2 linked regions of the Alicycliphilus denitrificans K601 genome follow. The protein of the gene in region 1 interacts with the protein of each later gene in a pairwise test. Links are inferred from orthologs where the notes say so. Each region holds a gene or a part of one and is shown in the gene's direction. Other genes may lie near its edges. The genes, in order: nusG and rho.

What was found.
Region 2: the proteins of nusG (region 1) and rho interact in binary tests that used the Escherichia coli proteins (3 or more experiments, as listed by UniProt). The link is inferred for Alicycliphilus denitrificans K601 from one-to-one orthologs.

Annotation. Positions count from the first base shown.
Region 1 is NC_015422.1:410,045-424,458, forward strand. The notes cover bases 11,421-14,414. They hold nusG (transcription termination/antitermination protein NusG), read left to right. Parts: upstream 11,421-12,619; coding sequence 12,620-13,210; downstream 13,211-14,414. Other genes in these bases: tuf (elongation factor Tu), read left to right, coding at 11,421-12,060; secE (preprotein translocase subunit SecE), read left to right, coding at 12,237-12,620; rplK (50S ribosomal protein L11), read left to right, coding at 13,341-13,772; rplA (50S ribosomal protein L1), read left to right, coding at 13,773-14,414. Also shown: ALIDE2_RS01945 (TPM domain-containing protein), read right to left, coding at 1-577; ALIDE2_RS01950 (LemA family protein), read right to left, coding at 581-1,186; ALIDE2_RS01955 (YybH family protein), read left to right, coding at 1,325-1,774; ALIDE2_RS01960 (DUF2946 family protein), read left to right, coding at 1,820-2,356; ALIDE2_RS01965 (c-type cytochrome), read right to left, coding at 2,512-3,348; ALIDE2_RS01970 (efflux transporter outer membrane subunit), read right to left, coding at 3,478-4,923; ALIDE2_RS01975 (efflux RND transporter permease subunit), read right to left, coding at 4,948-8,103; ALIDE2_RS01980 (efflux RND transporter periplasmic adaptor subunit), read right to left, coding at 8,122-9,402; ALIDE2_RS01985 (TetR family transcriptional regulator), read left to right, coding at 9,594-10,214; more of tuf, read left to right, coding at 10,870-11,420. UniProt on the Escherichia coli protein: Part of the processive rRNA transcription and antitermination complex (rrnTAC). The complex forms an RNA-chaperone ring around the RNA exit tunnel of RNA polymerase (RNAP).
Region 2 is NC_015422.1:2,774,831-2,789,143, forward strand. The notes cover bases 6,660-9,552. They hold rho (transcription termination factor Rho), read left to right. Parts: upstream 6,660-7,421; coding sequence 7,422-8,684; downstream 8,685-9,552. Other genes in these bases: ALIDE2_RS13235 (PD-(D/E)XK nuclease family protein), read right to left, coding at 6,660-6,760; trxA (thioredoxin TrxA), read left to right, coding at 6,863-7,195; ALIDE2_RS13250 (type B 50S ribosomal protein L31), read left to right, coding at 8,771-9,025; ALIDE2_RS13255 (hypothetical protein), read left to right, coding at 9,164-9,552. In the rest of the region: ALIDE2_RS13225 (pirin family protein), read left to right, coding at 25-906; ALIDE2_RS13230 (UvrD-helicase domain-containing protein), read right to left, coding at 913-4,200; more of ALIDE2_RS13235, read right to left, coding at 4,193-6,659; more of ALIDE2_RS13255, read left to right, coding at 9,553-10,858; ALIDE2_RS13260 (MATE family efflux transporter), read left to right, coding at 10,858-12,216; phosphate regulon sensor histidine kinase PhoR, read right to left, coding at 12,179-13,555; phosphate regulon transcriptional regulator PhoB, read right to left, coding at 13,623-14,313. UniProt on the Escherichia coli protein: Facilitates transcription termination by a mechanism that involves Rho binding to the nascent RNA, activation of Rho's RNA-dependent ATPase activity, and release of the mRNA from the DNA template.

The DNA of each region.
Region 1 (14,414 bases):
AGAACAGGAAGATGGCAAGGTCTTCCCAGCCCGCGCCGTCCGGTCTGCGCTGCCCTTCGCCTTTCGGCGGCGGCAGCGATTCGCCCGCGATGCGCGCGCCGATCTGCCGCACGGCGGCATCGAGTCCGCCCGCGAAGTCGTTCTCGCGAAAGCGCGGCTTCATCGCGCCGTCGATGATGCGCGCGGCCGCGATGTCGGGGATCGCGCCTTCAAGCGCCTTGGCGACCTCGATGCGCATGCGCCGGTCGTCCTTGGCAACGATGACGAGCACGCCGTCGCCCACGTCGCGCCGGCCGATCTTCCAGGCATTGCCCACGCGGTTGGCGAAGGCGGCGATGTCCTCGGGCGCGGTGGTGGGCACCATCAGCACCACGACCTGCGAGCCGTGCTGCTGCTCGATGGCCGCGAGCTGCGCCTCCAGCGCCTGGCGCTCGCCCTCGGAGAGCGTGGCGGTCTGGTCGATCACGCGTGCCGTGAGCGCGGGCACGGTGCGCAGCGGCTGCGCCGTGGCGCCAGGAGCCCCGATAGCTACTAAAAATATAGCTATCAGCGCTTGCAGCACAAGCGCCAAAGGCATTTTTTACTTGGATGCCGGTGCGGCAGGGCTGGAGAAGTCCACCGTGGGCGGGGCGCTGATCTGCGCCTCGTTCTGCACGGTGAAGCTGGGCTTGGGCGCATAGCTGAACACCATGGCCGTGATGTTGGTGGGGAAGCTGCGCGCGAGCACGTTGTATTCCTGCACGGTTTGGATGTAGCGGTTGCGCGCCACGGTGATGCGGTTTTCCGTGCCCTCCAGGGTCACCCGCAGGTCGCGGAAGGCCTGGTTGGCCTGCAGCTGCGGGTAGCGCTCGGCCACCACCATCAGGCGCGAGAGCGCGCTGGACAGCTCGCCCTGCGCCTGCTGGAACTTGTTGAACGCCTCGGGGTTGTTGAGCAGCTCGGGCGTCACCTGGATGGACGTGGCCTTGGCGCGTGCCTCGATCACCTTGGTCAGCGTCTCCTGCTCGAACGCGGCCTCGCCCTTGACCGTGGCGACGATGTTGGGCACCAGGTCGGCGCGGCGCTGGTACTGGTTGAGCACCTCGCTCCACGCGGCCTTGGACTGCTCGTCCAGGCGCTGGAAGTCGTTGTAGCCGCAGCCCGACAAGGCCAGTGCCGCGGCAATGGTGGCGATGAGTCGTTTCATGGTGTGAGGTCCGTGCAACTGCGGGGATGGGCGGCGGCCAGTGAGCCAGGCGGCGCGCCGGATGCCGGCATTGTGCCGTGACAAGCCGATCCGTGGTGCGGACAATGGCGGTTTCATCGCATGCACGGCGCCTGGCTTATGACCCAATCCTCCATGCGCGCGGCCGTTCTGGCCGGCACGCCCGACGAACTCGAAATCATCTTCTACGATGCCCTGCGTGCCGGCGACCTCGATCGCGTGATGGCCTGCTGGGCCGACGAGGACGACATCGTCTGCATCCACCCCGGAGGCCTGCGCCTGATCGGGCTGGCGGCCATCCGCTCGGCATTCGCTGCCATGCTCAGGCACGGAGGGCTCGGCGTGCGGACGCAGCGGGTGGGGTGCGTGCAGACGCTGGCCAGCGCCGTGCACAGCGTGCTCGAACACGTGAGCGTCATGCTGCCCGACGGCCCGCGCGAGGCCGTGGTGTGCGCCACCAACGTCTACCACAAGACGCCGCGGGGCTGGTGCCTGGTCACGCACCATGCCAGCCCGGGTGTTGTGGGCGAGGGGGCCGCGCCGGCGGCCGCCGCGCATGTGCTGCATTAAGTGTGCGAATGCCCGCTGCCGCCGCGCAAGGCGCACAATCGCGCCATGGATGACATCGTCAGGCAGGCCATCGCCAAGTGGCCCCATGTACCCGACTGCTACGCCTGGTTGGGCCTGGATGCGCGCGGCCAGTGGTATCTGCGCGACGAGGGCACGCAGGCGCGAGGCGGCTTCCGCGCGGCGCGCGGTGTCCGGCTGGAGCATGCCAAGCTCATCGACTTCATCCACCGCAACTACGAGGCCGATGCGCGGGGCTGCTGGTTCTTCCAGAACGGCCCGCAGCGCGTCTACGTGGAGCTGGAGGCGGCGCCCCTCGTCTGGCGGGTGAACGCCGCGGGAGAGGCCGTGGCCCACACCGGCGCGCCCGCGGGCGGCGTGCAGGAATGCCTGGTGGACGAGGAAGGCCGCGTGTATCTGACGAGCCCCATGGGCTTGGGCCTGGTGCACAGCCTGGACGTGGACTGCGTGGCGCAGCAGATCGAGCAGGGGCGCTGGCAGCCCCGTGAGGTGCGCGCGGCCGACCTGCCGGCGGCCTGCGGCTTCGTGCCCAGCCCTGCCGCTCTGGCGCGCACCGGGGCCTGATACGGCTTTGCATTCGATCGCCTAACGTCGTTGGTTCGCCTCGCCGTGCTACAGCACTGTCTTCGGCTTCCCGCCTAGTTATCCGATTGAATGCAAACCCGTATGAAAATGCAAAAGCCGGTCATCGACCGGCTTTTTGACAGGCAGAGGGCCGTTTACTTGGCCGAGTTCACCAGGTACTCGACGGCGGCCTTGAAATCGGCGGCCGATGCGGTGGAGCCGCCCTTGGGCGGCATGGCGCCCTTGCCTTGCGTGGCGATCTTCAGCACCTCGTCGAAGCCGGCCGCCAGGCGCGGAGCCCAGGCCGCCTTGTCACCGAACTTGGGTGCGCCCGCGACGCCCGTGCCGTGGCAGGCGACGCAGGTGGATTCGTACACGGCCTTGCCGGCGGCCTGGCCGGCCCCGCCCGCGGGCGCGGCGGCGGCAGGGGCGGCAGCTGCTGCAGCGGGGGGCGCTTCCGCTGCCGCAGGGGCCGCCGCGGGAGCGGCATCCGCCGCGGCCGGGGCGGCCGGCTCGGCGAACTTCGCGCCCGCCGCATTCGCCATGTAGGCCACGCCGCGCGCGATCTCGGTGTCGTTGAAGTCGCCGCCGCCCTGCGGTGCCATGGCGCCCTTGCCCTTGAGCGCCGACTGCACCAAGGCCTCGAAGCCAGTCTTGATGCGCGGGCCCCAGGCCGCCGCGTCGGCCAGCTTGGGCGCGCCGGCGGCGCCGGTGGCGTGGCACGCCGCGCACTGGCCCTTGAATACCTCTTCACCCGAGCGCAGCGGGCGGTTGGCATCGCGCACCTGCACGCTGCCGACCTTCTGGAGGCGCTGCGCAATGGCCATTTCGGCGTTGTCCACGCCTGCATTGGGCTTGTTGCCAGAGGTCACGAAGACCACCAGGCCAATGATGATGAACACTGGCAGCACGAAGGCAAAGATGGCGGAAAGCAGGAACTGCTTCGGGCTTTTGATCATCCCGGAATGCGCTTCGTCGTGGGTGTCGCTCATGAGAACCTCTGCAATGTTGTTGTGCTGGCGGGTGGAAAGGAAAAGAATTTTCGATTATAGGAGCGGCCCTTGCACCCACCCGTTGGGGAAAACGGGTGGGTGCAAGGGCCGCGCCAGCCAACATTGCCATCAGGAGCGTGCAGGTCCTCCGCCGGTATCCGTCCAGCCGCCGCCCAGCACCTTGTACAGGGTGACCTGGTTCTGCAATTGCTGCAGGCGCGTCTGCACCAGGGCCTGCTCCGTCGCGTACAGCGAGCGCTGCGCGTCCAGCAGGTCCAGGTAGCTGGCCACGCCATTGCGATAGCGCAGGTCGGACAGGTCCAGGCGCTTGGCATCGGCCTGGGTCTGGGCGCGCTGGGCATCGATCTGCTGCTGCAGCGTGGCCTGTCCCGCCAATGCGTCGGACACCTCGCGGAACGCGGTCTGGATGGACTTCTCGTACTGCGCCACGGCGATTTCGCGGCCTGCGCGCGCGGACTCCAGGCCGGCCTGGTTGCGCCCGGCATCGAAGATCGGCAGGGCCAGCTGCGGCGCCAGCGAGAAGGCCCAGGAGCCGCTCTTGAACAGGCCCGAGAGCTCGTCGCTCACGCTGCCGAACTGCGCGGTGAGAGAGATGCGCGGGAAGAACGCCGCGCGCGCCGCGCCGATGTTGGCATTGGCGCCGATCAGCAGCTGCTCTGCCTGGCGTATGTCCGGACGGCGCTGCAGCAGGTCCGACGGCAGGCCCGCGGGCAGCGGCTGCATGAGGGCGGCATCGGCCAGGCGCATGGACGGCAGGCTGGCGCGTATGTCGTCAGGCAGCGGTTGGCCCAGCAGCAGGGCGAGGGCGTTTTCGTCGAGCAGGCGCTGGCGCTGCTGCTGGGCGTAGGTGGCGCGGGCGGCCTGCGCCAAGCTCTCGGCCTGGTGGCTGTCCAGTTCGGAGCTCACGCCATGCTCCAGGCGCAGGCGCGTGAGCTTGACGGACTCCTCGCGCGTCTCCAGCGTGCGGCGGGAGATGTCCAGCAGCTCCTCGTCGGCCATCAGCGTGAGCCAGCCCGATGCCACGGCCGCCACCAGGCTGATCTGCGCCGACTTGCGCGCCTCCTCGGTGGCCAGGAACTGGGCCAGGGCCTGCTCCTTGAGGGCCCCGATGCGGCCAAAGAAGTCGATCTCCCAGGCGGAGATGCCCAGGCCGGCCTGGAACTGGTTGGCGTATTGGCCGTTGACGATGCTGGGCTGGCGCGTGCCGCTGGCGATGGCATTCACCGTGGGGAACTGGCCCGCGCGCTGGATCTGGAACTGCGCGCGCGCCTGCTCGACGTTGAGCATGGCCACGCGCAGGTCGCGGTTGTTGCCCAGCGCGATGCCGATGAGCCGCTGCAGCCGCGGGTCGGTGAAGTAGTCCTTCCAGTCGATGTCGGCGGCGGCCCTGGCCGTGGCCGGCACGTCGTTGCCGGCCAGGGCGAAGGCCTCGGGCACCGGCGCCGCGGGGCGCTCGTACTTCGGTATGAAGCTGCAGCCGGCGAGCAGGGCCGCGATCACCAGGGGCGAGAGGGCACGCGCCGGGCGCGTGCGGGGCAGGGTGTGCTTGTGCATGTTTGTCGTACTCCGGTGTCCGGGTCAGGCCGCGCTGTCGCTGTGGTGCTGCATGGCGTGCTTGGCGTCATGTTCGCGCTGGCGCTGGCTGCCCTTGAAGAAGCTGCGCACCACCACGAAGAACACGGGCACGAAGATCACGGCTAGCAGCGTGCCCGTGATCATGCCCCCGATCACGCCTGTGCCGATGGCGCGCTGGCTCGCCGAACTGGCGCCCGAGGCAAGGAACAGCGGCAGCACGCCGAGCGTGAAGGCCAGCGAGGTCATCACGATGGGGCGGAAGCGCAGGTGCGCGGCCTCCAGCGCCGCCTGGATCACGCTCTTGCCCGAGGCCTGCAGGTCCTTGGCGAACTCGATGATCAGGATGGCATTCTTCGCCGACAGGCCGATGATGGTCACGAGGCCGATCTGGAAGTACACGTCGTTGGACATACCGCGCAGCAGCGTCGCGAGCAGCACGCCCAGCACGCCCAGCGGCACGACCAGCAGCACCGAGAACGGGATCGACCAGCTCTCGTAGAGCGCCGCCAGGCACAGGAACACCGCGAGCAGCGAGAACGCGTACAGCACCATGGCCTGCGAGCCCGCGAGCTTTTCCTCGCGCGACTGGCCCGTCCACTCGAAGCCGAAGCCCTCGGGCAGCTGGGCGGCCAGGCGCTCCATCTCGGCCATCGCGTCGCCCGTACTGAAGCCGGGCGCGGCGTCGCCGGCGATCTTCATCGACGGGTAGCCGTTGTAGCGCACGGTCTGCATGGCGCCGGTCAGCCAGCGCGTGGTGGCGAACGTCGACAGCGGCACCACCTGGCCCTTGTTGTTGAGCACGGGGATGTCGAGCACTTCCTCGGGCTGCATGCGGGCGCGGGCATCGGCCTGCACCACCACGCGCTGCAGGCGGCCCTGGTTCGGGAAGTCGTTGACGTAGGTCGAGCCGAGCGCCGTCGAGAGCGCGCTGCCGATGGCGTCGAACGACACGCCCAGGGCGCTGGCCTTGTCGCGGTCGATGTCGATCTGCATCTGTGGCGCATCCTCCATGCCGTCGGGGCGCACGCCGGCCAGCACCTTGCTCTGCGCGGCCATGCCGAGCAGCTGGTTGCGCGCGGCGACCAGCGCCGCGTGGCCCTTGGAGCCGCGGTCCTGCAGGCGGAAGGTGAAGCCCGTGGCGGTGCCCAGCTCGGGGATGGGTGGAGGGCTCAGCGCGAAGATGAACGCGTCGCGGTAGCCCATGAGCGCGCCCATGGCGCGGCCTGCGATGGCCGCGGCCGAATGCTCGGGGCCGGGGCGCTCGCTCCAGTCCTTGAGCGTCACGAAGGCCAGGCCCGCGTTCTGCCCCTGGCCCGAGAACGAGAAGCCCGCCACCGTGACGATGTTGTTCACCTCGGGCTGCTTCAGCGCGAAATTCTCTACCTGGGTCAGCGCCGCGCGCGTGCGCTCCAGCGACGCGCCCGCCGGCAGCTGGACGTTGGTGATCAGGTAGCCCTGGTCTTCGTTGGGCAGGAACGAGGTGGGCAGGCGCGTGTAGACGATGGCCACGGCGCCGATCAGCGCGGCGTAGATGACGGCCATGCGTCCGCCGCGGCGCACCAGTCTGGCCAGGCCCGACTCGTAGCGGTGCGTGGTGCTCTTGAACGCGCGGTTGAACCAGCCGAAGAAGCCCTTCTTCTCCATGTGGTGGCCGGCATCGACGGGTTTGAGCAGCGTGCCACACAGCGCCGGCGTGAGCGACAGCGCCAGGAAGGCCGAGAACGCGATCGACGTCGCCATGGTGGCGGCGAACTGGCGGTAGATGTTGCCCGTGGAGCCCGCGAAGAACGCGAGCGGCACGAACACCGATACCAGCACCACCGTCACGCCGACGATGGCGCCCGAGATCTGGTCCATGGCCTTGCGCGTGGCCTGCAGTGGCGGCAGGCCTTCCTCGCTCATGATGCGCTCGACGTTCTCGACCACCACGATGGCGTCATCCACCACGATGCCGATCACCAGCACCATGCCGAACATGGTCAGCACGTTGATCGAGAAGCCCATCGCCAAGAGTGCGCCGAAGGTGCCCAGCAGCGCCACGGGCACCACGATGGTGGGGATGATGGTGTAGCGGAAGTTCTGCAGGAACAGGAACATCACCAGGAACACCAGCACCACGGCTTCGAGCAGCGTGTGCACCACCTTCTCGATCGAGACCGAGATGAAGGTGGAGGTGTCGTACGGGATGGTGTACTTCACGCCCTGGGGGAAGTACTGCTGCAGCTCGGCCAGCCTGGCCTTCACGGCCTTGGCCGTGGCCAGCGCGTTGGCGGTGGGCGTGAGCTGCACGCCCATGCCCACGGCGGGCGAGCCGTTCAGGCGCGCGCTGGTGCTGTAGCTCTGCGCGCCCAGCTCCAAGGTCGCCACGTCCCTCAGGCGCACGGTGGAGCCGTCGGTGTTGGCGCGCAGCACGATGTTGCCGAACTGCTCGGTGGTGGAGAGCTGGCCCTGCACCACGATGGTGGCCGTCGTGGTCTGTCCCTGGGCACTCGGCAGGTCGCCGAGGTTGCCCGCGGACACCTGCACGTTCTGCGCGCGGATGGCGGCGTTCACCTGGTCGAGCGAGAGGTTGAAGCCCTTGAGCTTGGCAGGGTCGATCCACACGCGCATGGCGCGCTCGGAGCCGAACTGCGTGACCGAGCCCACGCCGGGCAGGCGCTGCAGTTCGGGCACGATGTTGCGCGCCGCATAGTCGTTGAGTGCGTCGATGCTCACATTCGGGGTTTCCGACGTGAGCATGGAGAACAGCAGGAAGTTGGAGCGCGACTTCTCCACGCGCACCCCCTGCTGCGTCACGGCCGCCGGCAGGCGCGGCGTGGCGCGCGAGAGGCGGTTCTGCACGTCCACCTGCGCGAGGTCGTCGTTAGTGCCGGGCTCGAAGCTCAGCACGATCGAGCCCGTGCCGTTGGCCTGGGCCGTGGCCTCCATGTAGGCCAGGCCCGTGGCGCCGTTCATCTCTCGCTCGATGACGGCGAGCACCGAGTCCTCGAGCGTCTGCGCCGTGGCGCCGGGATAGGCGACGGACACCTGGATCGTGGGCGGCGCCACCGCAGGGTACTGGGCGATGGGCAACTGGGTGATCGAGACCGCGCCCGCCACCATGATGAAGATTGCGACGACCCACGCGAAGATGGGGCGCTCGATGAAGAACTTGGCCATGTGCCGCGCTCCTGGTTCTTATTGCTTGGCCGGCGTTGCGGCGGGTTGGCTGGCGGCGGCCGATGCGGCCTGTGCGGGCGCCTTGGCGGCGCCGTTGGCCTGCCAGGGCACGGGCTGGACGACCATGGGGTCGCCGGGCTTGACGCGCGGCAATTTCTGAAAGCCGTCGACCATCACCTGCTCGCCGGCCTTCAGGCCGTCGAGCACCACCCAGTTGGTGCCCTGCGCGGGCCCGAGCTTGACCGGGCGCGGCGAGACCCTGCCGCCTTCGCCGACCACCATCACCGTGTCGGCAGCGCCCGTGCGCGTGACCGCCTGCTGCGGCAGCAGCACGCCGTTGTCCACCTGCGCCTGCTCCAGCCGCACGCGCACGTACAGGCCCGGCAGCAGCGAGCGGTCGGGGTTGGGCACCTCGGCGCGCAGCGTGACCTGGCCGCTGGTCGCATCCACCGTCAGGTCGGTGAACAGCAGGCGGCCCGGCTGCTTGTGCACGCTGCCGTCCTCCAGCACCACGCTCACGTTCGCGGCGTTGGCGCCGGCCTTCTTGTACTTGCCGCTGGCCATGGCCGCGCGCAGCTTGAGCGCTTCGGAAGCCGACTGCGTGAAGTTGATGTAGAGCGGGTCGATCTGCTGGATCACCGCCATCTCGGTCGGCGTGCCCTGGCCGACCAGCGCGCCCTCGGTCACCAGCGCGCGGCCGATGCGGCCGGAGATCGGCGCGGTCACGGTGGCGTAGCCCAGGTTGATGCGGGCCGTGGTCACGGCCGCCTTGGCGGCGGCCACGTTGGCCTCGGCCGTCTTCTGCGCGGCCACGGCATTGTCGTATTCCTGCTTGCTGATGGCGTTCACGGCCACCAGCGGGCGGTAGCGTTCGGCTAGCGCGCGGCTCTGGGCCAGGCTGGCCTCGGCCTGCGCCACGCTGGCCTGCGCCTGCGCCAGCGCGGCCTCGTAGGGCGCGCTGTCGATCAGGAACAGCTTCTGGCCCGCCTTCACGTCGCTGCCTTCGGCGAACAGGCGCTTTTGCAGGATGCCTGCGGCGCGTGCGCGCACCTCGGCGATGCGCGACGCCTCCAGCCTGCCAGGCAGCTCGGTGACGAGCCCGATGTCGCCCGGCTGTACTGTCACCACCCCCACTTGCGGCGCCGGCGGCGGGCCACCTGCACCGGCGGGGGCGGCGTCTTTCTTGCCGCAGGCCGCCAGCGCGAGGGCGGCGGCCAGGGCGATCGACAGGGCCGCCGCCGGGCGGCGCACGAAGCGGCGAACGGGACGGGCGTTCTTGTTGTTGTTCAGACGGGGCATGGAAGTCCTTTGGCTGGCGGGGTGCGTTGATGAGGTGCGGTGCCCGTGCAAGGCAAGCGCGGGATATTCGCACCATCGGATGGCAATTGCACGAAGGGGCGAATTATATATACATTCATGAATGTATAATCAAAAGCTAAGGCTCCGCCACCATCCGGTGGTGGCGCCCTTTTTTCGGAGGCCCACGATCCATGGCTCGACGCACCAAGGAAGACGCAGACGCCACGCGCAACGCACTGTTGGATGCGGCCGAACTCGTTTTCTATGAAAAGGGGGTGGCGCGCGCATCGCTGAGCGAGATCGCCCAGGCGGCCGGCGCCACGCGCGGTGCCATCTACTGGCACTTCAAGGACAAGGTGGATTTGTTCAACGCGATGATGGATCGCGCCACCCTGCCGCTCGAAGGCGTGTGCAACGCCGGCGAGGCCGCGTACGCCAAGGAGCCGCTCGTGCAGCTGCGCGGCATGGTGGAGCTGCTGCTGCGCAGCGTCGTGAGCGACGCTCACATGCGCCGCGTGTTCGAGATCGCCCTGTACCGCGTGGAATACGTGAGCGAACTCAGCGGCGTGCGCGAGCGCCACCTTGCTGCGCACGCACGCTTCCAGGCGCTGCTGGAACGCAATCTGTCGCTTGCGGCCGCTCAGGCATCGCTGGCGCTGCCGATGTCCGCGGCAATGGCGGCGGCCGGCCTGCATGCCCTGTTCAACGGCCTGCTGCAATCGTGGTTGCTGGGCGAAGCCAGCTTCGACCTGCCGGCCACGGGCCGTGCGGCCGTGGACGCTTATCTGCGTGGATTGGGCTTTCACGTGTGACCTGCGTGCGATAATTGCCAATCTTTCACGAACGCGGCTGTAGCTCAGTGGATAGAGTATTGGCCTCCGAAGCCAAGGGTCGTGGGTTCGATCCCCGCCAGCCGCGCCAGCAGTGCTCCTCTTTTTTTTGGAGGGGCTTCGGTGGTGCTACATAGGTTGTGGTGCCATGCCGTTTCTTTCGGGATGAGTGGACTGAGCGCTTCAGGTACGCAAAGTTTCCAACGCGGCAAAAAAGCTGCTATGATTGCAAGTTCTTTGGAGGGGTGCCCGAGTGGCTAAAGGGGGCAGACTGTAAATCTGTTGGCTTACGCCTACACTGGTTCGAATCCAGTCCCCTCCACCAAGATGTGAGTTGAAGGCGTTGGATCGCGATTGCGCAAGTCTCGATCTTGCGGGAGTAGTTCAATGGTAGAACCCTAGCCTTCCAAGCTAATGACGCGGGTTCGATTCCCGTCTCCCGCTCCACGTTTTGGTTGTTGGTTTTTTAGGGGGTTTACCTCCGAATGCCCATGTGGCTCAGTGGTAGAGCACTCCCTTGGTAAGGGAGAGGTCGCGGGTCCGATTCCCGCCATGGGCACCAAGATTCAATGGTGCATGTCCGTCCGGGGTGCATCAATATTTGTCGTGTTGGTGTAGCTTTTTCGGAGTCGAAAAAATGGCAAAAGGTAAATTCGAACGGACCAAGCCCCACGTGAACGTGGGCACGATCGGTCACGTGGACCATGGCAAGACGACGCTGACGGCGGCGATTGCGACGGTGCTGGCCAAGAAGTTCGGCGGCGAAGCCAAGGGCTACGACCAGATCGACAACGCGCCCGAAGAAAAGGCCCGCGGCATCACCATCAACACCTCGCACGTGGAATACGAAACGGCCAACCGCCACTACGCCCACGTGGACTGCCCCGGCCACGCCGACTACGTCAAGAACATGATCACGGGCGCCGCCCAGATGGACGGCGCCATCCTGGTGTGCTCGGCCGCCGACGGCCCGATGCCCCAGACGCGTGAACACATCCTGCTGGCGCGCCAGGTGGGCGTGCCCTACATCATCGTGTTCCTGAACAAGTGCGACATGGTGGACGACGAAGAACTGCTCGAACTCGTCGAAATGGAAGTGCGCGAACTGCTGGACAAATACGAATTCCCCGGCGACGACACCCCCATCATCCGCGGCTCGGCCAAGCTGGCCCTCGAAGGCGACCAATCGGACAAGGGCGAACCCGCCATCCTCAAGCTCGCCGAAGCCCTTGACACCTACATCCCCACGCCCGAGCGCGCGGTGGACGGCACCTTCCTCATGCCCGTGGAAGACGTGTTCTCCATCTCCGGCCGCGGCACCGTGGTGACCGGCCGCGTCGAGCGCGGCATCATCAAGGTCGGCGAAGAAATCGAAATCGTCGGCATCCGCGAAACGCAAAAGACCACCGTCACCGGCGTGGAAATGTTCCGCAAGCTGCTGGACCAGGGCCAGGCTGGCGACAACGTGGGCCTGCTGCTGCGCGGCACCAAGCGCGAAGATGTCGAGCGCGGCCAGGTACTGTGCAAGCCCGGCTCCATCAAGCCGCACACGCACTTCACCGCCGAAGTGTACGTGCTGAGCAAGGACGAAGGCGGCCGCCACACGCCCTTCTTCAACAACTACCGTCCGCAGTTCTACTTCCGCACGACCGACGTGACGGGCTCCATCGAACTGCCGGCCGACAAGGAAATGGTCATGCCCGGCGACAACGTGTCGATCACCGTCAAGCTGATCGCGCCGATCGCCATGGAAGAAGGCCTGCGCTTTGCCATCCGCGAAGGCGGCCGCACCGTGGGCGCGGGCGTTGTGGCAAAGATCATCGAGTGACAGGAAAAGCGAAGGGGTATAGCTCAATTGGCAGAGCGTCGGTCTCCAAAACCGAAGGTTGTAGGTTCGATTCCTACTGCCCCTGCCACCTGAATGTGGTGGTGAACGAGCCCGCCAGACCCTGGCGGGCTTCGGCGTCTTGTGAGGCGCTAGATCAAGAAGGTTAATGCTCATCTATGGCCACTTCCCAGGTTGAAACGGTCACTACCGGCGCGGACAAGGCAAAGCTGTTCGCTGCGGTGGCGATCGTGCTTGCTTCTGTCGCTGGTTTCTACGTGCTGGGAAAGCAGGGGCCCCTGATCCAGTGGGGGGCGTTGGTGCTCGGTCTGGTGCTGGCTGTCGTAATGTTCCTGACCTCGGAGCATGGCCGCCAGTTCATGGGCTTTTCCCGTGATGCGTGGCGCGAGGTCAAGAAGGTCGTCTGGCCTACGCGCAAGGAAACACTGCAAATGACGGGCTATGTGTTCGCATTCGTGGTGCTGATGGCGCTGTTCCTCTGGCTCACGGACAAGACCTTGGAATGGGTTCTGTACGATTTGGTCTTGGGTTGGAGAAAGTGATGGTGGATGCCGTGGAAACCAATGGCGCTCAGCCTCCTGTTGATGCATCGGTGAATCCCGACTTGCGTTGGTACATCGTGCACGCCTACTCCGGGATGGAGAAGGCGGTGGAGCGCAATATTCAGGAGCGCATCGTACGCTCCGGCATGCAGCACAAGTTTGGCCGCATCCTGGTCCCGACCGAGGAGGTCGTGGAGATGAAGAATGGCCAGCGCAAGACCACCGAGAGGCGCTTGTTCCCCGGCTATGTGTTCGTCGAAATGGTCATGGATGACGACACTTGGCATCTGGTGAAGCACACCAGCAAGGTCACTGGCTTCGTGGGTGGGGTGAAGAATCGCCCTGCGCCCATTTCCGAGGAGGAAGTGCAGAAGATCGTGAGCCAGATGCAGCAAGGCACCGACAAGCCGCGCCACAAGATCGAGTTCATGGTCGGTGAACTGGTGCGCGTCAAGGAGGGGCCCTTCACGGACTTCAATGGTTCGGTGGAAGAGGTCAACTACGAGAAGAACCGCCTGCGGGTCTCGGTGATGATTTTCGGTCGTTCCACTCCCGTGGAACTGGAGTTCGGTCAGGTGGAGAAAACGTGAGTTTCACCAGGATTTGATCGATTAAGTGAGTATTCGCGCTTTTCGACTCGGCGCGATAGGAAATAAAGAGTCGGTAACCCCGGGGAGCCTGGTTGTTCGACCAGGCGTCATCACCCGCAAGGAGCTATCAATGGCGAAGAAAATCGTCGGCTTCATCAAGCTGCAAGTGCCAGCTGGTAAGGCCAACCCATCCCCCCCGATCGGTCCCGCACTGGGTCAACGCGGCCTCAACATTATGGAATTCTGCAAGGCGTTCAACGCCCAGACCCAGGGTGTCGAGCCGGGCCTGCCGCTGCCTGTGGTGATCACGGCATTTGCGGACAAGAGCTTCACCTTCATCATCAAGACGCCTCCGGCGACCACCCTGATCAAGAAGGCCATCAAGCTGGAGAAGGGCTCGTCCAACGCGCTCTCCACCAAGGTCGGCAAGATCACGCGTGCCCAGCTGGAAGAGATCGCCAAGACCAAGCTGAAGGACATGAACGCTGCCAGCGTGGACGCCGCCGTGCGCACGCTGGCTGGCTCTGCCCGTTCCATGGGCGTGACGGTGGAGGGTCTGTAAATGGCTAAGCTGACCAAGAAGCAAAAGGCCCAGCAGGGCAAGGTCGACAGCACCAAGCTGTATCCCTTCGCCGAAGCCGTGGCGCTGGTGAAGGAGGCTGCGACGGCCAAGTTCGACGAGTCCATCGACGTGGCGGTGCAGTTGGGCGTGGATGCCAAGAAGTCCGACCAGGTGGTGCGCGGCGCCGTGGTGCTGCCCAACGGGACGGGCAAGACCACCCGCGTGGCCGTGTTCGCCCAGGGCGCCAAGGCCGAGGAGGCCAAGGCTGCCGGCGCCGATGTGGTGGGCATGGATGATCTGGCTGCACAGGTCAAGGCTGGCGACATGCCGTTTGACGTGGTCATCGCAGCACCCGACGCCATGCGTGTGGTGGGTACGCTGGGTCAGATCCTGGGCCCGCGTGGCCTGATGCCGAATCCGAAAGTCGGCACGGTGACGCCCGACGTGGCCACCGCCGTGAAGAACGCAAAGGCGGGCCAGGTGCAATTCCGCGTCGACAAGGCCGGCATCGTGCACACGACCATCGGTCGCCGCTCGTTTGCCGACGACAAGCTGCAGGGCAACCTGGCTGCCTTGATTGAAGCGCTGAACAAGGCCAAGCCTGCCACCAGCAAGGGTGTCTACCTGCGCAAGGTTGCGGTG
Region 2 (14,313 bases), 2.4 Mb from region 1 along the record:
ATACCCCATCGAACGGAGACCCCCATGACCGACACCTTCACCCGCATCCCCGCCCGCACCGCCGAGATCGGCGGCGGCGTGCCGGTGGCGCGTATGCTGCCCTCGCGGCACAGGCGCACCATCGGCGCCTGGTGCTTCCTCGACCACGCCGGGCCGGCCCGCTTCGCGGCGGGACAGGGCCTGCGCGTAGGCCCGCACCCCCACACCGGGCTGCAGACCTTCACCTGGATGCTGGAGGGCGAGGTGCTGCACCGCGACAGCCTGGGCAACGAGCAGGTCATACGCGCCGACCAGGTCAACCTGATGACCGCCGGCCGCGGCATCGCGCACACCGAGGAGTCGGTGGCCGGCGAGACGCGGCTGCACACGGCGCAGCTGTGGATCGCGCTGCCCGCGCGCGTGGCCGACATGGCGCCGCGCTTCGACCATTACCCCGACCTGCCGCGCTGGAACGAGGGCGGCGCCGAGGCCGTGCTGCTGGCCGGCGCGTTCATGGGCCGGCAATCGCCCGTGCTGGTGCACACGCCGCTGGTGGGCGTGGACTGGCATGCGCCGCGGGACGCGGCGCTCACGCTGGCGCTCGACCCCGCGTTCGAATACGGCCTGGTGCCGCTCACCGGCTCCGCCTCCGCGCAGGGGCAGGCCCTGGCGGCCGACGAGCTGCTGTACCTGCCGCCCGGCGCCGATACGCTGCGCCTGGAGCTGCCCGCCGGCACGCGCGCGCTGCTCATCGGCGGCGCCCCATTCGGCGAGGACATCACCATCTGGTGGAACTTCGTCGGCCACGGCAAGCCCTACATCACGCAGGCACAGCGCGACTGGCAGGCGCACAGCGAACGCTTCGGCGAAGTGCGCGGCTTCGACGGCCCGCGCATCGAAGCGCCGCCCGTGCCCTGGGCGCCATAGGACGAATCAGCCCTCCTCCAGCCCCAGTTCCACCAGGCGCCCGTCCCCGCTCAGGAACGCGGCGCCTACCGCTTCGCCGGGCACCTGCGCCCGCACGGCCTCGCGGTAGCGCTGGAGCTGGGCGACGAGATCGCCCTGGCGCTCGGGCTGCGCGGCGCTCTTGTAGTCCAGCACCCACCAGCGCGCGCCGCCGCGCCGCTCGCGCAGGCAGACCAGGCGATCCAGACGCAGGCCCTGACCCTGGTGGGTGAGCGGAGCCTCGTTCACGGCCAGCTCCAGCTGCGCCTCGTCCCAGGCCCAGGCGCCCGCGCCGTTGAGGATGGCCTGGGCCATGCGGGCGGCGGCCCGGGCGGCGGGCAGCGGCAGGGCGAATTCGCGCGCAAGCTGCGCCAGGCGCTCCTGGCCCCAGCCCCGGGCGCGGGCCTCGGCCAGCGGCAGGCCGGCCACGCCGACCTGCTCCAGCAGCGCGTGCATGGCCTGGCCCTGGCGGGATGCCAGGCTGTCCTGCGCCGGCTGCCGTGGCGCAGCCACGGGCAGGCCGGGCGCCGCGGGCAGGCGCGGCAGCTCCAGCAGGGTGAAGGCGCCGTCGCCCGCATCCTGCGCGCCCATGGCGCCGGCCTGCGGGTCCGCGTCCTGCTGCATGAGCGGCGCCAGGCGCGCCCACCAGCTGCCGGGGTTGGCGCTGCCCGATTGCACGCAGGACAGCGCCAGGCACCGCTTGGCGCGCGTGACGGCGACGTACAGGGTGTTCAGCGCCTCGCGCTGGCGCTCGGCCCGTTCCGCCGCCATGGCGCCCTCGGCGCTGGGCGGCGGGCTCGATTCGCTGGCCAGGAAGATGAAGCGCCGGGGCAGCGGCTCCTCGCCAGGCCAGTCGACGAGCACGGCCATGGTCTCGGCGCTCTTGGGGCGCGCGTCGGTGTCCAGCAGCAGCACGCTGTGGGCTTCGAGCCCCTTGGCGCCGTGCACGGTGAGCAGGCGCACGGCCTGGGCGTCGGCGCGCGCGGGCGCCGCGATGCCGCCCTTCCTGAGCGCACGCACGAAGGCGTAGGGCGTGAGGTAGCGCCCGCCGTCCTGCTGCAGCGCGGCGCCCAGCAGCGCGCGCAGGTTGGCCAGCACGCCGGCACGCTGCGGCGCGGGCGCGCTGGCGGCAAAGCGCGCGAGCACGTCGCCATGCGCGTAGATGGCCTGCAGCGCGTCGTGCGGGGGGAGGCTGTCCACCCACTCCTTGTATAGAGACAAATTGGCCGCTATCGCCCTGCAGTCAAGCGCCAGCAGCTCTTGTTTTTGCAGCAGATCGAACCAGCTCAGGTGCACGTGCCGTTCCTGGCGGCGCAGCAGGGCCAGTTCGGTGAGCAGCGCGTCGTCGGCGCCGAACAGCGGCGACTTGAGCACGCGCGCCAGCGACAGGTCGTGCGCGGGCGAGACCAGCGCGTCCAGCAGCGCGACGAGGTCCTGCACTTCGGGAGCCTGGGCCAGGTCGGCCTTCTCGGGCTGCACGCAGGGGATGTGCAGGGCGCGCAGCGCCTCTTCCATGCGCGCCAGGCGTTCGCGCTGTCGCGCCAGCACCATGATCTCGCTGGCGGGCAGGCCGGCGGCCAGCTGCGCCGCCACCCATTGCGCGGCCTGGGCGCTCTCGGCCATGCGCAGGGTTTCCTCGGCCTCGTGGCGCGGCTCGTTCAGGCTGTCGCGCCAGGCGAGCGGGTCGGCCGCGCCGCCCCCCCCGACCCGCGCGTCCGTCCGGGCGATAGGCGGCAGGCGCAGCAGCCGGCCCGCGTCCTGCGATTCGGTCGTGTGCGCGCGAAAGCCTTCGTATTCCTGCTGCGCCTGCGCGGCCTGCATGGCAGCGTTGACCACGCCGATCACGCCCTGCGCATTGCGCCGGGTGTGGTCGCAGGCCAGCAGGTCGCCGCCGAGCGCCTCGCGCACGAAGGCCTGCGCGGCCTTGAACACCTGGGGCTCTGCGCGGCGAAAGCGGTAGATGCTCTGCTTGGGGTCGCCCACGATGAACACGCTGGGCGGGTGCTGCCCCCCGCCCGCGCCCGCATAGCCCGCCAGCCAGGCGTGCAGCGCCTGCCACTGCAGCGGGTTGGTGTCCTGGAACTCGTCCACGAGCAGGTGGCGCACGCGCGCGTCCAGCCGCTCCTGCACCCAGCCGGAGAGCACGGGGTCGGACAGCAGCGTGAGCGCGGTGCGCTCCACGTCGTTCATGTCCACCCAGCCATGCTCGCGCTTGACGGCCCCGAAGCATTCGATCAGGCGGCGCGACAGGCGCGCCATGCGCTGCTGGTGCAGCCATGCGGCGTGCTGGCGGCAGGCGTCGCGCAGCGTCTGCGCCTCGTCCTGCGCGACGGTGACGGCCTGGGGGCACGATTTGCCGAAGGCGCGCGGCGTGCCCTCGCCGTCCTTGGTGAACAGCGCGGCCAGCACGCCTTGCCAGTCGCCGGCCTGCAGGGCCGCCATCAGCTCCTCTCCCTTGGCCGCGAAGCTCGGCGCGAGGGGCATGAGCGCGCGCGCCGCGTCTTCGAGCATGGCCCGCCCGGCGGCGCGGCGCAGCAGCCAGTCGCCCGGGTGCTCCACGCCGGCCAGGCGTTCATAGACCTCGCCGAACGGCGGCACCGACGTATCGACGATGCCCGCCTCGTCCGACAGCAGGAACTCCACGCGCTTGTCCAGCGCCGCCTCCAGCGCCTTGTGCGTCTGCGAGCGGCCATGCACGGCGACGATGGCCTCGTAGTCGGCGCGCAGCGCGTCGTCGCCGGCCACGGCCTCCAGGAATGGCCGCCAAACCTCGGCCTTGGCCTGCGCGTCGTCTTCGAGCAGCTCGTAGTGCGTGGGCAGGCCCCGCTCCTGCAGCAGCGCCAGCGGGGCCGTGGAAAGCAGCGCGGCAAACCAGCTGTGGAAGGTGCGGATCTGCAGCGGGCGGCCGCTGGCCAACAGCTGCTGGTACAAATTTCGTAGCTGCTCGCGCTTTCCCCGCGCGGCTTCGAGGCCGATTCCGCGTGCAATCAACTCCTTTTCGAGATCCTCGGGCGCGGCGTGGGCGAACTGCTCCAGCCATTCCTGCAGGCGCTGGCGCATCTCGCCGGCGGCCTTCTTGGTGAAGGTGATGGCCAGGATCTCGTGCGGCGCGCTGCCGTCGAGCAGCGCGCGCAGCATGCGCGAGACCAGCATCCAGGTCTTGCCCGCGCCGGCGCAGGCCTCCACCGCCACGCTGCGCGCGGGATCGCAGGCGATGGCGTAGAAGGCTTCGCGCGAGACCGGCCGGCCGTTGTGTTCGTAGGCAGCTCTATTCATTCCAGAAATCCTTGCGGCACAGGCCGCGCGCGGCGCACCAGTCGCACACGCTGCCCTCGCCCAGCGCGGGCAGGCCCGCGCCCTGCGCGATGCGGTCGAAGTCGTCGCGTATGCCGGCCAGCAGCGCGTCGCGCAGCTGCTCCACGTCGGGCGCCTCGAAGGTCCTGGTCTCGCCGCGCTCGCCCACGTTCACGTAGGCGGCGCGCAGGGGGCCGCGCCCTTCGGGCATGAGGGCGGCGTAGAAGGCGAGCTGGGTGTCTTCGGTGCCCGCCTGCACGCGCGCCCTGGTGGTCTGGCTGCCTTCGGTCTTGTAGTCGATGACCAAGGTGCCGGCGCGGCCTTCTGCGTCTTTGGCCTCGTCGATGCGGTCGAGCTTGCCCACCAGCTCCAGGCTGCCTCCTTTCAGCGCCAGGTGCCGCTGTGCCTCGACCTCGGCCCGGGCGAATCGCGCGCCTGCGGCCTCGTGCTCGTCCAGCCAGCGCAGGTAGCCGTCGCACAGCTGCGGCCAGCCGCTCGCATAGGGCAGAAAGTCGCTGCCGGCCAGGCCCAGCTGCTCGCGCGCCTGGCTGGCCGCGGCGTCCAGGCGCGCGCTGCGCTCGGCCGCGTCCCGCGTGGGCGCGTCGCGCAGGCCTTCGTGGAAACGCTGCAGCACCGCGTGCAGCCAGGTGCCGAAGTCGCGCTTGTCCAGCTCGGCCTCCAGCTCGTCCTGCTCCTGCAGGCCGAGCTGGCGCAGCGCATAGAAGCGATAGGGGCAGTGACGCAGGTCGGCATAAGCTGATGCCGACAGCTGCGCCACGGGCAGGCGCGCGCCCACGGGCCAGGGGCGCGGCGTGGCGCCGGGCGCAACGGCGCGCGGCAGGCGGGTGTCCTGCGGCGCCTGCGCATGCAGGGCGGGCGGCAGCGCCAGCACCAGGGGGCTGGCCAGCAGCGGCTCGCCGCCCTCGCTGGCGCGCCACAGCACGTCTACCCAGGGAATCTGCAGGGCGTCGGCCCAGGCGGCGCGCTGGGCGGCCTCCAGCGCCTCGCGCGTGGGCAGGCCCAGGGCCTGGCGCTGGGCCTGGGTCCATGGCCCGGGAGGCTCTGGGGCGGCCTGCAGGCGCTTTTCGTCGCAGCCGGCCAGCACCAGCGCGGCGAAGGGGCGGGCCAGCAGCTGCGGCAGGGGCAGCACCACGAGGTCGGCGGCCGCGTCCTGCTCCCAGTCGGGCTTGAAGCGGGTGGCTTCGAGCACCTGGTCGGCCCAGTGGCCGAAGTCGCCCGGCGAGAGCCTGCGCCCCGCCCCTTCGGCATCCGCCAGGCTGCCCTCCAGGCCCTCGGCCAGGTGCAGTTCCAGCAGCACGCGCTCGCCCGCGTCGTCCTGCTGCAATGCATCCCACTGGCCGCTGGCCTGCAAAAGCTGGCGCAGGCCGCGCAGCCACTCGGCCAGGGGGCGCGCGGCGCGCATCGGCGCGCGCAGGGCTTCAACCTGCGCGATGGTGGCGGCAATGGCGGGCCGGCCCTGGGCGCGGCCCGGGGCGCCGCTCCAACGGCGCACGGCGTTGCGGCGCAGCCATTGCTCCAGGGCGCGCAGGGCCGGTTCCTCGATCACGGGCACGGCCTTGAGCCAGTCGAGTACCGCATCGCTACCCGCGTCCCAGGCGCAGGCGCGCAGCGCCGCCATAACCTGGGCGGCGGCGCGGGTGGTGGACAGGGTCCAGCCGTTCTCGTCCCTGGCCGCGAGCCCCGCGCCCTGTAGCAGCGCGGTGATGCGCCGCACCAGCGCGCGGTCGGTGCCGGCCAGGGCCACGGGCACGCGGCCGGCCTGCACGTGGGCAATGGCGCAGGCGGCGGCGCGCTGGGCCTCGTCCTCGGCGTCCAGCGCGCGGCGCAGGCGGATCCGCCCCTGGCCCGTGGGCGCCTGCCACAGCGGCAGGGCCAGGGCACTGTCGCCCCAGGCCGCGCACAAGGCCTGGGCCAGCGCGTCGGGCTGAAAGCCCTGCAGCAGCACCAGCGCATCCACGGCGGTGCGCACGCCGGGCTCGAACAGCACGTCGGTCGCATGGCGCGAGGCGGCCACCCATTCCAGCGCCACGCGCGCCACGGCGGCCTCGTAGCGCAGGGCGCTGCCCTCGCCCGCCAGGCCCAGCACGCCGCGCTGGCGCTCAAGCCACTCGGCGCGCCTCCCCGGCGCCACGGCGGCGGCCACGGGGGCGAGCTGGCCGGCCGCCTCCAGCAGCGGGGCGAGCAGCATCTCGCGCTGCGCGGCGAGGCCCGCGCGCTCCAGCAGCGCGGCGCCGGTGAAGCGGTCGCGCGCCACGTCGTGCGCGAAGTCCAGGCCCTGGGGCACGAAGCCCGCCAGCTGCCGCGCCCAGTTGCGCGTGGTCTCGAAGCGCGGCGCGAAGCCGTCGCCCTGCCAGCGCGTCCACTGGCGCTGCGCCTCGGCCATGAGCTGGGCATAGGGCACGAGCACCACGGCGCGCGCCGGGTGCACGCCGCGGCAACGGACGTGCTCCTGCACTGCCTGCAGGGCGCTGCGCCACATGGGCGCGGCGGCGCGGGCATCGCTTTTCGCTATGACTGTCATAGCGTCTGGCGGGCCGGGCATACCGTCGGATGGGGGATTGGTTTCTGTCACAATGATTCGAATTTAACCTCTGTCCCACCCGCCAAATCCAAGGAACACCCCATGGCAAGCGACCTCATCAAGCAACTGTCTGACGCCAGCTTCGAAGCCGACGTGCTCAAGTCCTCCACGCCCGTGCTGGTGGACTACTGGGCCGAGTGGTGCGGCCCCTGCAAGATGATCGCCCCCATCCTCGACGAAGTGGCCAGCGCCTACCAGGGCAAGCTGCAGGTGGCCAAGATGAACGTGGACGACAACCGCGAGATCCCGGCCAAGTTCGGCATCCGCGGCATTCCCACGCTGATGCTGTTCAAGGACGGCCAGCTGGCCGCCACCAAGGTCGGCGCCATGAGCAAGGCGCAGCTCACCGCCTTCATCGACCAGCAACTGGGCTGAAGGCCCCGCGCGCCGGCCGGCCCAGCGCGAGGCCGGCAGCGCGCATCCCGAGGGCGCGCGGGAATTTTCCTGTCATAATTCGCGCCGATCCCCCACGGTCAGCACACATCTTCAGCGGCCGGCTCCAGATCACAGGCTCGCCAGGGCACTCTACAAGTCCCGCCCGGCATGCAGCCACCTCCTCTCCAGTCACAAGAAATACCTACTCCGCCGCAGGAGTCATTTCATGCACCTTAATGAACTCAAGGCACTGCACGTGTCTGAAGTCCTCAAGCAGGCCGAAGCGCTTGAGATCGAAAACGGCGGCCGCATGCGCAAGCAGGAGCTCATGTTCGCCATCATCAAGAAGCGCGCCAAGGCCGGCGAGCAGGTGTTTGCCGACGGCGTGCTCGAGATCCTGCCCGATGGATTCGGCTTCCTGCGCAGTCCCGATTCCAGCTACACCGCCAGCACCGACGACATCTACATCAGCCCCAGCCAGGTGCGGCGCTTCAACCTGCACACCGGCGACATGATCGAGGGCGAGGTGCGCACGCCCAAGGACGGCGAGCGCTACTTCGCGCTGACCAAGCTCGACTCCGTCAACGGCGGCCCGCCCGAGCAGAACAAGCACAAGGTGATGTTCGAGAACCTCACGCCGCTGTTCCCCAAGGAGCAGATGCGGCTGGAGCGCGACATCAAGAGCGACGAGAACATCACCGGCCGCATCATCGACATCATCGCCCCCATCGGCCGCGGCCAGCGCGCGCTCATCGTCGCGCCCCCAAAGAGCGGCAAGACGATGATGATGCAGCACATCGCCCACGCCATCACGGCCAACCACCCCGACGTGCACCTCATGGTGCTGCTCGTGGACGAGCGCCCCGAGGAAGTGACCGAGATGCAGCGCTCGGTCAAGGGCGAGATCATCGCCTCCACCTTCGACGAGCCCGCCGCGCGCCACGTGCACGTGGCCGAGATGGTGATCGAGCGCGCCAAGCGCCTCGTGGAGCTGAAGAAGGACGTGGTGATCCTGCTCGACTCCATCACCCGCCTGGCGCGCGCCTACAACAACGTCGTGCCCTCGTCGGGCAAGGTGCTCTCGGGCGGCGTGGACTCCAACGCGCTGCAGCGCCCCAAACGCTTCTTCGGCGCGGCGCGCAAGGTCGAGGAAGGTGGAAGCCTGACCATCATCGCCACGGCCCTGGTCGATACCGGCAGCCGCATGGACGAGGTGATCTTCGAAGAGTTCAAGGGCACGGGCAACTGCGAAATCCATCTGAGCCGGCGCCTGTACGAGAAGCGCGTGTTCCCCGCCATCGAGCTCAACAAGAGCGGCACGCGCCGCGAGGAACTGCTGCTCGCGCCCGAGATCCTGCAGAAGACCCGCATCCTGCGCCAGTTCATGTACAACATGGACGAGATCGAGGCGATGGAGCTCATGATCAAGAACATGAAGGCCACCAAGACCAACGTGGACTTCTTCGACATGATGCGCCGGGGCGGCTGAGCCCGGCCTATGCCATAATCAAGAGCTTTTTGCGGAAAGTACGTCAGGCTGGCTGGCGCGGCTCCCGCTGACTTGAAAGAGAAATCATGAAAGAAGGCATTCACCCCAACTACCGCGAAGTGCTGTTCGTGGACCTGTCCAACGGCTTCAAGTTCGTGACCCGCTCGTGCGTGAACACGAAAGAAACCGATACCTTCGAAGGCAAGGAATACCCGCTGTTCAAGCTGGATACCTCGTCCGAATCCCACCCCTTCTACACCGGCACGCAAAAATCCGTGGACAACATGGGCGGCCGCGTGGAACGCTTCCGCAACCGCTTCGGCAAGACCGCAGCGAAGTAAGCAACGCAGCCCCCGCCCACCGGCGCGTGGGCCCGTTGCAGCACGCCCCAAGGCAGCCCGGCTTCACCGCGCTGCCTTTTTTCTTGGCGGGTATGCTGCCCCGCCCGTCCCGTCCAACCACAACGCCGCGCAGCCCGAGTGATCCATCCCACGCCCGCCATCGTTGCCCAGAGTGCCGTGCGGCCCCTGCCCCGCTGGGCTCTGCTGCTGCTGTGCCTGGCCTATGCCATACCCGGCTTCGTCGGGCGCGCGCCCTGGCGCTATGCCGACGTGGCCTCGTTCGGCTACATGCACGAGCTGGCCCTGGGCCGCACGGACTGGATGAACCCCTTGCTGGCCGGCATGCCGCCCGATGGGGATGGCCTGCTGCCCTACTGGCTGGGCGCATGGGCCATCGACGCGCTGCAAGGGTGGCTGTCGCCCGCGATGGCGGCCCGGCTGCCGTTCATCGCGCTACTGCTCCTGACCCTGTCCGCCACTTGGTACGGCGTGTACTACCTGGCGCGCGGCCCCGGCGCTCAGCCCGTGGCCTTTGCCTTCGGCGGCGAGGCCAAGCCCGCCGACTACGCCCGCGCCATCGCCGATGCCGGCCTCCTGGCCCTCATCGCGAGCCTGGGGCTGGCCCAGCTGTCGCACGAAACCACCGGCTACCTGACCCAGTTGTGCGGCACGGCGCTGCTGTTCGCCGCCGGCGCCGCCATGCCCTGGCGCATGGCATGGCCGGTGGCCGCCGCCGTGGCCGGCCTGCTGGGCCTGGTGCTCAGCGGCGCGCCGACGCTGTCCGTGCTGCTGGGGCTGGGCTGCGCCTGGCTGGTGTGGTGCGGCAAGGAGGCGCCCATGCCCAGGCGCGGCGCCGCGTCGGCGGTGCTGCTGGCATCGACGCTGGGTGCCGCCCTGCTGGCCTGGCAGCTGGGCCTGTGGGCCTGGCGCATCGAGGGCTTCGACGACGGCAAGGAGTGGTGGTACAGCCTGCTGCGCCTGTTCATCTGGTTCAGCTGGCCGGCCTGGCCGCTGGCCCTATGGACGCTGTGGCGCTGGCGCCATCTGATCGCCAGCCGGCAATGGCACCGCCACCTGCTGCTGCCGCTGTGGTTTGTGCTGGTGGCCGTGGGCGCCACGCTGACCACGCGGCCCTCTGACCGCGCGCTGCTGCTGGGCCTGCCGGCGCTGGCGACGCTGGCGGCCTTTGCCCTGCCCACGCTGCGCCGCAGCATCTCGGCGCTGATCGACTGGTTCACGCTGCTGTTCTTCAGTGCGTCGGCCATCGCCATCTGGGTCATCTGGCTGTCGGTGCAGACCGGCGTGCCCGCCAAGCCCGCGGCCAACGTGGCCAGGCTGGCGCCGGGCTACGAGCCCGCGTTCTCGGCCCTGGCCTTCGGCGTGGCCCTGGCGGCCACGGCCGCCTGGTGCGCGCTGGTGGCCTGGCGCACGGCGCGCAACCGCCCGGCCATCTGGAAGAGCCTGGTGCTGCCCGCCAGCGGCGCCACGCTGGGCTGGCTGCTGATGATGACGCTGTGGCTGCCGCTACTGAACTATGGCCGCAGCATGGAGGCGCAGGTGGCGGGCGTGGCCGCCGCCATCACCGACAGGCAGGGCTGCGTGGCCAGCTATGGTCTGAACCGTGCCCAGATCGCGGCCCTCGTGTACCACGGCCAGTTGCGCGTGGAGCCGGTCTCCGAGTTGCCGCTGTGCAACTGGGCCGTGGCCGACGCAGCCATGGGCCCGGCCGTGGCGACGCTGCTGCCGCCCGCTGAGTGGCACGCGGTGGCCAGCATCGGCCGCCCCACGGACCGCAACGACAGGATACTGGTGCTGCACCGCGTGGAGCGCTGATGTCCGAGCTGTCCATCATCTCGCGCCACGCGTTCACCGTGCTGGCCGGGCAGCTGGCCGTGATGGCCTTCGGCGTGACCGACACCATCGTCGCCGGCCGGCATGCGCAGGAGTCGCTGGCCGCGCTGTCCATAGGCTCGGCCGTGTTCATCAGCGTGTACGTGGCGCTGATGGGCGTGCTGCAGGCGCTGCTGCCCGTCTGGGCCGAGCAGCGCGGCGCGGGCGCGCAGGGCGCCATAGGCGCGAGCGTGCGCCAGTCGCTGTACCTGTGGGCCGTGGCCTGCGTGCTGGGCATGGCGGTGCTGCTCTCGCCCGGCCCCATCCTGCAATGGACCGAGGTGCCGCCGCAGCTGCGCGCCGAGGTGCGCGCCTACCTCGCGATCCTGGCCTTCGGCCTGCCGCCGGCGCTGCTGTTTCGCATCTACAGCACGCTAAACCAGGCCCTGGGCCACCCGCAGCTCGTGACCTGGCTGCAGGTGGGGTCGCTGGCGCTCAAGGTGCCGCTGTCGATCTGGTTCACCTTCGGCGGCGCGGGGCTCGCCCCCCAGGGCGCGGCGGGCTGCGCCTGGGCCACGCTGGCGGTGAACTACGGCCTGCTGCTGGTGGGCTGGAAGATGCTGCGCGGCCACCCCATGTACGCGCCGCTCGCGCTGTGGCACCCCATGGAGCGGCCCGACGGGGCGCAGCTGGGGCGCTTCATGCGCCTGGGGCTTCCAGCCGGGCTGTCGATCCTGGTGGAGGTCACCTCGTTCACGCTCATGGCGCTGTTCATCGCGCGCCAGGGCGCGCTGGCCTCGGCCGCGCACCAGATCGCATCCAACCTGGCCGCCGTGCTCTACATGGTGCCGCTGTCACTGGCCATCGCCACCAGCGCGCGCGTGAGCTACTGGCGCGGGGCCGGCGACGAGCAGCGCGCCGGCGCGACGGCCTTGAAGGGTTTTTGGCTTTCAGCGCTCATGGGGTGCGCCCTTGCAGCTACGCTTTCAATAGCACGACAACCCATCGCCAGCCTGTATTCAACCAACGCCGAGGTGGTGGCGCTGGCCACTTCGCTGCTGCTGTGGGTGGCGGCCTACCACGTGGCCGATGCGCTGCAGACGCTGTGCATCTTCGTGCTGCGCAGCTACCGCATCACCCTCGCGCCGCTGCTGGTCTACGGCGTGCTGCTGTGGGGCGTGGGCCTGTATGGCGGCTACCGGCTGGCCTACCACGGCCTGGCCGGCTGGGGGCCGCTGCACTCCCCCGCCCCGTTCTGGGCCGCCAGCGCCGCGGCCCTGGGCGTGACGGCGCTAGTCTTCAGCGCGCTGCTGCTGGGCGTGCTCAGCCTGCAGCGGCACCACTCCGCGCAGCGGGACTGACGCCGGCCTGCGCACGCACGCGCGCCGCCGGAAAGCGCACGCCGAACACCGAGCCCTGCCCCAGCACGCTGGAGATCTCCAGCGCGGCTCCATGGCGCTGCACCACGTGCTTGACGATGGCCAGGCCCAGGCCCGTGCCGCCCGTGTCGCGCGAGCGGCTGCGGTCCACGCGGTAGAAGCGCTCGGTGATGCGCGGCAGGTGCTCGGGCGCCAGGCCCGGGCCCGTGTCGCGCACCGTGAAGCGCGCGCCGCCGTCGGCCAGCGGCTCCCACGCCACGGTGATGCTGCCGCCCGCGGGCGTGTAGCGCACGGCGTTGTTGACCAGATTGGCCAGGGCACTTTGCAGTTCCGCGGCGATGCCCGCCACCTGGCCTGCCGCCTGCGCCTGCCCGGGGGTGGGAAAGACGAACCTGTGCTGCTGCGCCGGCGTGCGCGCGAGCGTGGCCGAGAGAGCGCGCGCCTCGTCCTCGCAGTGGCGCAGCAGTGCGCAGACCGGCACCCACTCGGCCATGCCCGGCGGGGGGCTGCCCTCCAGGCGCGACAGCGTCAGCAGATCCTGCACCAGGTGCTGCATGCGCGCGGCCTGCTGCGCCATCAGGCCCAGGTAGCGCGCGCGCTCGTCCTCCTGCAGCGGCAGGGTCTGCAGGGTCTCGACGAAGCCGACCAGCACCGTGAGCGGCGTGCGGATCTCGTGCGAGACGTTGGCCACGAAGTCGCGCCGCATGGCCTCGGCCTGCTCCAGCGCGGTGACGTCGCGCGATAGCATGAGGCGGCGCCCGTCGCCATAGGGGTGCAGTTGCACCGACAGCGTGACGGGGTGGGCGGCGCTGCTCTCGCGCCCCGGCAGCAGCACGCCCTGGGCATAGTCACCCGCGGCCAGGTAGTTGCTGAAGGCGGGGTCGCGCAACAGGTTGCCCACGGACTGCATGAGGTCCCGCTCGGCCTGCAGGCCGAAATGCTGGGCCGCCGTCTGGTTGCACCATTCGATGCGGCCCTGGGCGTCGAGCAGGATGACGCCGTTGGGCGAGGCCTGCAGGGCCGCGAGGAATTCCTGCAGGCGCGCGTCGCTGGCGGCCGCCCGCTGCTCGCGCTGGCGCAGCAGGCGGCGCATGCGGTCGCAAGCTTCACCCCACGGGCCGCGCAGCGCCGGGGCCCGGGCCGGCTCGCCGTCCTGGCGCAGCCAGCGCAGCACGCGCAGGCCCTGCCAGGACTCCCAGCCCCAGCACAGCCAGGACGCCAGCGCCACGCCCGCGGCCAGCCCCCAGGGGCCGGCGGCCCAGCCGCCCGCCGCCGCGCCCAGCGCCTGGGCGCACAGAAAGATCGCAAAGCGCCAAGGCATGCCGCATTTACCGATAGGTTTGAATGAAATATGGATCTAACGCAGAACCATCAAGCGCTTGCAGCTATCATTTTTCTAACGCACCCTGCGCCGTGAGGCGGTAGCCCGCGCCGCGCACGGTCTCCAACATGGCGCTGGCCTCGCCCAGCGCCTCGCGCAGGCGCTTGACGTGCACGTCCACCGTGCGCTCCTCGATGTAGACGTGGTCGCCCCAGATCTTGTCGAGCAGTTGGGCGCGGCTGTGCACACGCTCGGCGTGCTTCATGAGGTAGTGCAGCAGCTTGAATTCCGTCGGTCCGAGCTTCAGGGGCTGACCCTGGAAGCTCGCGCGGTGCGTAGCGGCGTCCAGGCTCAGGGCGCCGATGGCGACGCTGTCGGCCACCTGCTCCGGCGCCCGGCGGCGCAGCACGGCGCGTATGCGCGCGAGCAGCTCCTGGGTGGAGAAGGGCTTGGTGATGTAGTCGTCGGCGCCGGCATCGAGCCCCGCCACCTTGTCGGGCTCGTCGCCACGCGCCGTCAGCATCAGGATGGGCACGCCCTTGGTGCGCGCGGCGGAGCGCCACTTGCGCGCCAGCTGCAGGCCGCTCATGCCGGGCAGCATCCAGTCCAGCAGGATCACGTCGGGCAGCACGGCGTCCAGCTCGCGCTGGGCGGCCTCGGCGTCCTCGGCCCAGATGGGCGTGAAGCCGTTGTGGCGCAGGTTCACGGCGATGAGTTCGGCGATGGCTGCCTCGTCCTCGACGACGAGGACATGGGGA